DNA from 2 places in the Blautia sp. OF09-25XD genome. Region 2 is predicted to be linked to the other one. Evidence: riboswitches for the same ligand, from Rfam matches in the RefSeq annotation. Region 2 holds a riboswitch; the other holds the start of a gene.

Region 1 (3,415 bases), on a different contig from region 2:
GAACGGCAGCACGAGCGCCTGCTCTGAGAGGGAGAGCGACGGATTCTGATCGAGAATGATCTGCATTTCGGCACACTGGTCCGCAAGCTGCTGTGTTAAAAGGCGGGTCAGCTCCTCCGGTGAAGCGTCAACACCGACGCGGCTGCGGAGAAGATACGCATAGTAGGAAAGTCCGCCTTCCTGCCGGGAAAGACCGCCGGCGTTCTGCGTTCCCTTGCCGCGGAGTGAAGAAAGCGCATCGGAAAGAGAGCGGTAGGCGGGAAAAACACAGGAGGTAAGGAGTTTTTCATGCGTCTGCAGACAGAGATTCCTTTCCGCCTCAGAAAACAGTGAAGACGCCTGCAGTTTATTCTGAAAAACGGTGTGGAGCAGATGGCTTTCCGGTGTATCCGCGTCGGCGAGAAAAGCACTGCACTGGCGGATAATGCCATCGACCGCAAGGTCATTCTGAAACACGCCCTGCCGGGATTTTTCCTGCTCGAGTGCGATGAGGTCGGAGAAATAGCGCGGGAGATCCTGCAGAAGATGGAGGTAGTCGGCGATATCCTGCTGTGTGCGGAACGGGTACTCCGCGAGCAGAATGGGAAGCTGTGCCTGAATCCCAAGCGACGGACCGAGCGGTTCCGCAAGAAGGCTGGTGCTGCCCGGCATTTTCTCGCAGTCCAGCTCGTAGAGCAGAAGATCGAGCGTGATCTGATTTTCCGCGGAGAGGCGGTTGCGATGAAAGGATGTGAGCGTTGTTTCCACACTCTGCAGCAGGGCATCATACGAGGTGCGGTCAGGGATGGAAACCGTGCCGAACGAGGCGGTGCCGGGGGCAATTCCGCGGGAAGCCGGATCAGCGAGGGTATAGTGGAGCGTGATGGCAGAAGAGGTTACCTCGGAGTGGAACCGTTCCTCCACATACGCGGAAAACCGGCGGTTCTCACCAGGGGAAAAGAACGGGGAAAAATACCAGAACAGCAGGGCGAAAAGAAGTCCGCCGCACAGAAGCAGAGGGAACAGGATGCGGCGGTGCAGAGAAGCTGGTTTCATAGAATAGGCTCCGGTGCGGACAGTTATCATAAAGTATGTAAAAAATGCTGATTTTATGCGCTTTTTCCGTGGCCTTTCATTTGACTTTCCAAAACGGCTTTGCTATAATCAGTAACGAATGAAATAAGGGACTTTTCAGTGCAGAACGGATTTGAAAAAGAATCCGCGAAGGTAAAAGAGAATCAGGTGGAAATCCTGAGCGATCCGGTCACTGTAAGCAGGGAGTGTTAGCTGCAGAAATGCCATTGTGCGAAACGCATGAGAAGGCGCGGCTGCCGTGAAGATCTGCGAGTCAGGAACCTGCTGGAAAGGTTAGTGAATCGCTTCCGATGAAAGCATATATTCATGGAAAGATGTACGAAGTAAAATCGGACATCTGCTTTTTTGTCGCCATGCGTCCGAAAAAGAGCTCCGGTGGAGAAACTCTTTTGCAGAAAAAGCAGATGTCTGTTTGTCTTTTCGCAGAAAAAATGTGTCCTCAAAAACAAGATTACTTGCAGGGAGACATCATTGACGGGGACAGGCACCGCCCAGCTGCCTGAAAAAGTCAGACGGAATCCGGAGCAGATGCGCGAAGGAGATCCGAAGAAAAGGAGAAGTTATGAAAGGAAATTCAAGCAAATTTCTGGCACTGCTGCTGTCGGCGTCCATGATCATGAGCCCGACTGCCAGCGTATTAGCAGATACGCAGGAAAAAGCAGCACAGACAGAAAGCAGCGCAGCCGCAGAGGAAGCGCCGCAGAGCGAAGAAACAGCAGAGACGGCAGAACCGGAAACAACACCGGCAGAAACCGAGAGCAGTGAAAGCACTGCAGAGACTCCGGCAGAAGAGCCGACGGAAACACCGGCCGCGCCTGCAGAGGATCAGACACCGGCAGGATCTGACGAGACCGAGACACCATCCGCAGATGAGGATGCTTCGGAAGATACTGCAGAGGACACTGCAAAAGACGGTGAAGAGACTGCCGATACCACAGAAAAAGAGCCGGAAGCAGCAGATGAGACTTCCCAAGATGCTGAAAAAGAAACACCGGCAAAAGAAGAAACCAAAGATGTTGTAAAAGAGAATACCAGTCCGGCGGCAGAACAGCCGAAAACGGAAGTAAAAGAAACAACCAAAAATGAGGCATCCAATACAGCCGAGGAGAAAGAAACAAAAGCAGCGGAAGCAGCAAAACCGGCAGATGGTGAGTATGAGACTTCTGCAGAAGCAACCGGAAGCATGTTCCGTGTGATTTCTTCCAGACTCATCGTAAAAGATGGAAAACTGAAAGCATCCATTCTGCTGAGTGGAACCGGCTATGATTACCTGTATACGGGAACAGCAGCAGAAGCTGCCGCAGCAGATGAAAAGAGCTGGATTGCTCCGACAGGAAGCGAAACCTATACGGATACGAAGACTGGTGCAGAAAAGACCGGATATCGTTTTGAAATTCCGGTGGAAGAGCTTGACAAACAGATGGATGTTGCCGTTCGCTCAGCCAAGAAAAAAACATGGGCTGATAAAACCGTTACGATCCACAGCACCGATGCAATCCCGACGGTAACACCGGAACCAACCGAGACTCCAAGCGAAAATCCAGGTGAGGATTCCTCGAATAAGCCAGCCAGTGTAGAAGCACCGGTTACCAAAGAGGACGGCAGCGTATTCAAAATGTTCGTCATCTCCGAGGCAACAATGATCAACAAGGGCGATAAACTCGTTCTTACACTGAAAACAAACAACGTATCATTTGATAAACTGTATCTTGGAAAGAACGATGACCTTGCAAAAACACCGGCTATCCAGGGAATGCAGGAAGCAAACGGCGGTTATTCCTTTACATTTGAAGTAGATGCGGACAAAGCCGGCACAACCGTTCCGATCGTTCTTGGAAAGAAAGACGGAACCTGGTACACCAAACAGCAGCTTTATCTTGCAGTTCCGGGAAGCAAAACACCGGAAGTAACTCCGATACCGGAGCCGACCGAGACTCCGGTCCCGACTGCAACCCCGACTCCGAGTGAGACTCCGGTTCCAACCGCAACTCCAACTCCGGAACCGGCGAAAGTAGAAAACGGTATCTACAGCGGAACCGCGGAGACCGGCGCAGCTATGTTCAAAGTAGTCGGCGTAGAGCTGACCGTAAAAGACGGCGACATGAAAGCACGCATCACGTTAAGTGGTGTTGCCTACGATTATCTGTACATGGGAACACCGGAAGAGGCAGCTGCCACAGACAAGAGTGCATGGATTGCAGGCGTCGGCACCGTTGATTACACAACAGCAGACGGCGAGACGAAAACAGGAATGCAGTATGATATTCCGGTAGCAGCACTCGATCAGGCACTTGTTGTTTCTTCCCATTCTGCAAAACGGGATAAATGGTATGCAAGAACC
Region 2 (3,415 bases):
TTCGATTATCACAACCGATATCGAACTTCTGGAAGTATTCTATGCGCATACGATTTCCCCGATTGCGATTGCAGCATTAACTTCTCTGATTATGGTATGCTTCATTGGAAGATACCATGTTCTGGCAGGGCTGCTTGCACTTGCGGCGTATCTGACGGTCGGCGTTGTGATCCCGATGTGGAACGGAAAGCGCGGAAGCCAGAAAGGAATGGAGTTCCGGACAGGCTTTGGCGAGCTGAACAGCTTCGTGCTGGATTCCCTGCGTGGCCTCGACGAGACGATTCAGTACGGACAGGGCGAAAAACGGAAAGAGCAGATGTCAGGGCGGTCGAAAGAACTGGCTTCTGTGCAGGAAAACTTAAGGCGCATGGAAGGCTCCCAGCGGTCTGTCACCAACATGGTGATTCTTCTGGCATCGTTCGGCATGCTGGCACTGACGATCTATCTTTACACGAAAGGCGGGATCGGATTTGAGGGAGTCCTGACCTGCACAGTCGCGATGATGGGTTCCTTCGGCCCGGTCGTGGCGCTGTCCAGCCTGTCGAATAACCTGAATCAGACGCTGGCAAGCGGCGAGCGTGTGCTTTCCCTTCTCGAGGAAGCGCCGCTGGTGGAGGAAATTCCGGGAGATGCGGCATCCGGCGGTGACCACGCATTTGCAGGAGCCGAGGCGCAGAATGTAACGTTTGCCTACGAAGACGAGACGATTCTGGATCAGTATTCGCTGAAACTGGAACCGGGAAAAATCACCGGCATCCACGGCGCGAGCGGTTCCGGAAAATCGACGATCTTAAAACTTCTGATGCGCTTCTGGGATGTCCAGACGGGGCGCGTTTCCGTGGACGGAGCCGATGTCCGCAAAATCCCGACAAAGCATCTGCGCGATATGGAAAGCTATGTGACGCAGGAGACACACCTGTTCCACGATTCGATTGCGAACAATATCGCTATTGCAAAACCCGGCGCGACGCGGGAAGAAATTATGGAGGCGGCGAAGAAGGTGTCCATACATGATTTCATCATGACACTGCCAAACGGCTACGACACCGAAGTCGGAGAACTCGGCGATACGCTGTCCGGCGGAGAAAAACAGCGGATCGGTATCGCGCGGGCATTCCTGCATGACGCATCCATGATCCTGCTGGACGAGCCGACATCGAATCTTGATTCCTTAAATGAAGGAATTATTCTGAAATCCCTGAAAGAATCGGCAGAAGAGAAAACCATTGTGCTCGTATCGCACAGAGTGTCCACGATGAACGTCGCGGATGTGGTATATGAAATGGAAAATGGCCGGATTTCCTGATTTTACAGCACTTGACAGAGAAAAGACGATGTGCTACACTAACAGTCGTTAAAGAAAAGACAATTAAATATCGATGTGTAAGGTGTCGGACATACGTGTCCGGTGAAAAGGGAAGCAGGTGTGAATCCTGCACGAACTCGTCACCGTATTTTGCAAGCAGGGGAATGATCCACTGGGAAACCGGGAAGGAGACCGATGCGCTGGAGTCAAATCCTGAAGCAATGAGCCGGGAGACCTGCCTTTCGCAGTACAGGAACGTTACGTTCGTGCCACGAGGAACTGGCAGTACAAAACAGGAAAGCGGACATTTGCCCCACAGCGGGTGAGATGGTTTTCTTTGTGATGAAAATACTGGAAGCCCCTCGTTGAAAAACGAAAGGGCTTCTTTCTATTTACGCGGGCAACGAGCCAAAGTCCGTGCTTGCACGAGACCTTAGCGACTGCAGCGATAACTTGAGAAACTCGCGGAGCGTGTTTCTCATAGTTTGAAATGTAAAACGTCCCCGATATTGGTTGTTGCAAAGATACCAGCAAATGGGAGGAAAACAAAAATGAAAAAGAAACTTGTAGTCGCTTTAATTTCAGCAGCTATGGTAACATCTATGCTCGGCGCATGCGGAAGCAGCAACGCATCCAGCAGCAGCGCAAGCAGCACAGCAACAAGCAGCGTAAGTGCATCTTCCGCATCTGAGGAAGACACCACAGCAGCAAGCAGCAGCGTAAGCGCATCTTCTGCATCTGAAGAGGTATCCGCAGATGCAGACCAGGAGGCAGCAGATAAAGTGGCAGCTTTGATTGACGCAATTTATGTACAGGAAAGAAATGATAACACCGACGAGCAGTGCAAAGAAGCAAAAGAGGCATGGGATGCCCTGACAGACGCGCAGAAGGAACTTGTAGAAGGAGAGAACGCAGATCCGGATTACTTCGGAAGAGACACAGGGGATGCTTCCAAGGATGATCCGTTAAACGGAGACGAGATCGGCGAGGATGAGCTTCTGGTTGTAAGCTTTGGTACTTCCTTCAACGACAGCCGTGCTGAGGATATCGGAGGCGTTGAGAAAGCTCTGCAGGCTGCATATCCGGACTGGTCCGTAAGACGTGCCTTCACTGCACAGATCATCATCAACCATGTACAGGCCCGCGATGACGAGAAGATCGACAACGTAGATCAGGCACTGGAAAGAGCTGTAAGCAATGGCGTGAAAAAACTGATTATTCAGCCGACTCATCTGATGCACGGCGCAGAGTACGACGAGCTGAAAGAAGCAGTAGATAGCTATAAAGATAAATTTGAGTCCGTAACCATCGCAGAGCCGCTGCTTGGCGAGGTTGGAAGTGACGCTACCGTAATCAACGAGGACAAACAGGCCGTTGCAGAAGCAATCACGGCACAGGCAGTAAAATCTGCAAATTATGACAGTCTGGATGCAGCAGCAGAGGACGGCACTGCTTTCGTATTTATGGGACATGGTACTTCCCACACTGCAAATGTAACCTACAGCCAGATGCAGACACAGATGGATACTCTTGGATACAAAAACGTATTCATCGGAACCGTTGAGGGCAAGCCGGAAGAGACCGCTTGCGAGAACGTGATCGAGGCAGTAAAAGCAGCCGGATACAAGAAAGTAATTCTTCGGCCGCTGATGGTTGTTGCAGGTGACCACGCAAACAACGATATGGCAGGCGAGGATGAGGATTCCTGGAAGAGCCAGTTTGAGGCATCCGGTGCATTCGACGAGATCGACACTCAGATCGAAGGTCTTGGAAGAATTGATGCTGTTGAGCAGCTGTATGTACAGCATACCAAGGCAGCTATGGACGGCAACGGCGTTCAGGACGATGCTGAATAATTAGGGGTTGCATTCCGAACGTAAAATAGAGTAAAATAAGATCCGGCAGTACGGCTGAAGAGACTCAGTGTGCTGTCGGATTTTAAGTTGAGCGGATGAAAAAGATCCGCTTCAAGGTGATACAAGGAGGAAATTTATTATGAGAAAAAAATTGGCAGTTCTTTTTCTTGGAGCAGCACTGACTGTATCCATGCTCGGCGCATGTGGCGGAAAGGATGCAGCGTCATCTTCTGCATCTGCAGTATCTGCGTCT

Evidence for each region. A riboswitch is a leader RNA that binds a small molecule or an ion and turns the genes downstream of it on or off. The one in region 2 is predicted to bind cobalamin.
Region 1: it holds a riboswitch for cobalamin, as region 2 does, so the genes downstream of both, DXA93_RS03075 (hypothetical protein) here and DXA93_RS05190 (sirohydrochlorin cobaltochelatase) in region 2, are expected to answer to the same signal.

The regions. Positions count from the first base shown of each region.
Region 1 is NZ_QUMG01000002.1:232,563-235,977, forward strand. It holds gene DXA93_RS03065 (DUF885 domain-containing protein) at 1-1,035, opposite strand, end outside; cobalamin riboswitch at 1,155-1,357, shown strand; gene DXA93_RS03075 (hypothetical protein) at 1,637-3,415, shown strand, end outside.
Region 2 is NZ_QUMG01000004.1:146,131-149,545, reverse strand. It holds gene DXA93_RS05195 (amino acid ABC transporter ATP-binding/permease protein) at 1-1,306, shown strand, start outside; cobalamin riboswitch at 1,370-1,563, shown strand; gene DXA93_RS05190 (sirohydrochlorin cobaltochelatase) at 1,858-3,162, shown strand; gene DXA93_RS05185 (hypothetical protein) at 3,302-3,415, shown strand, end outside.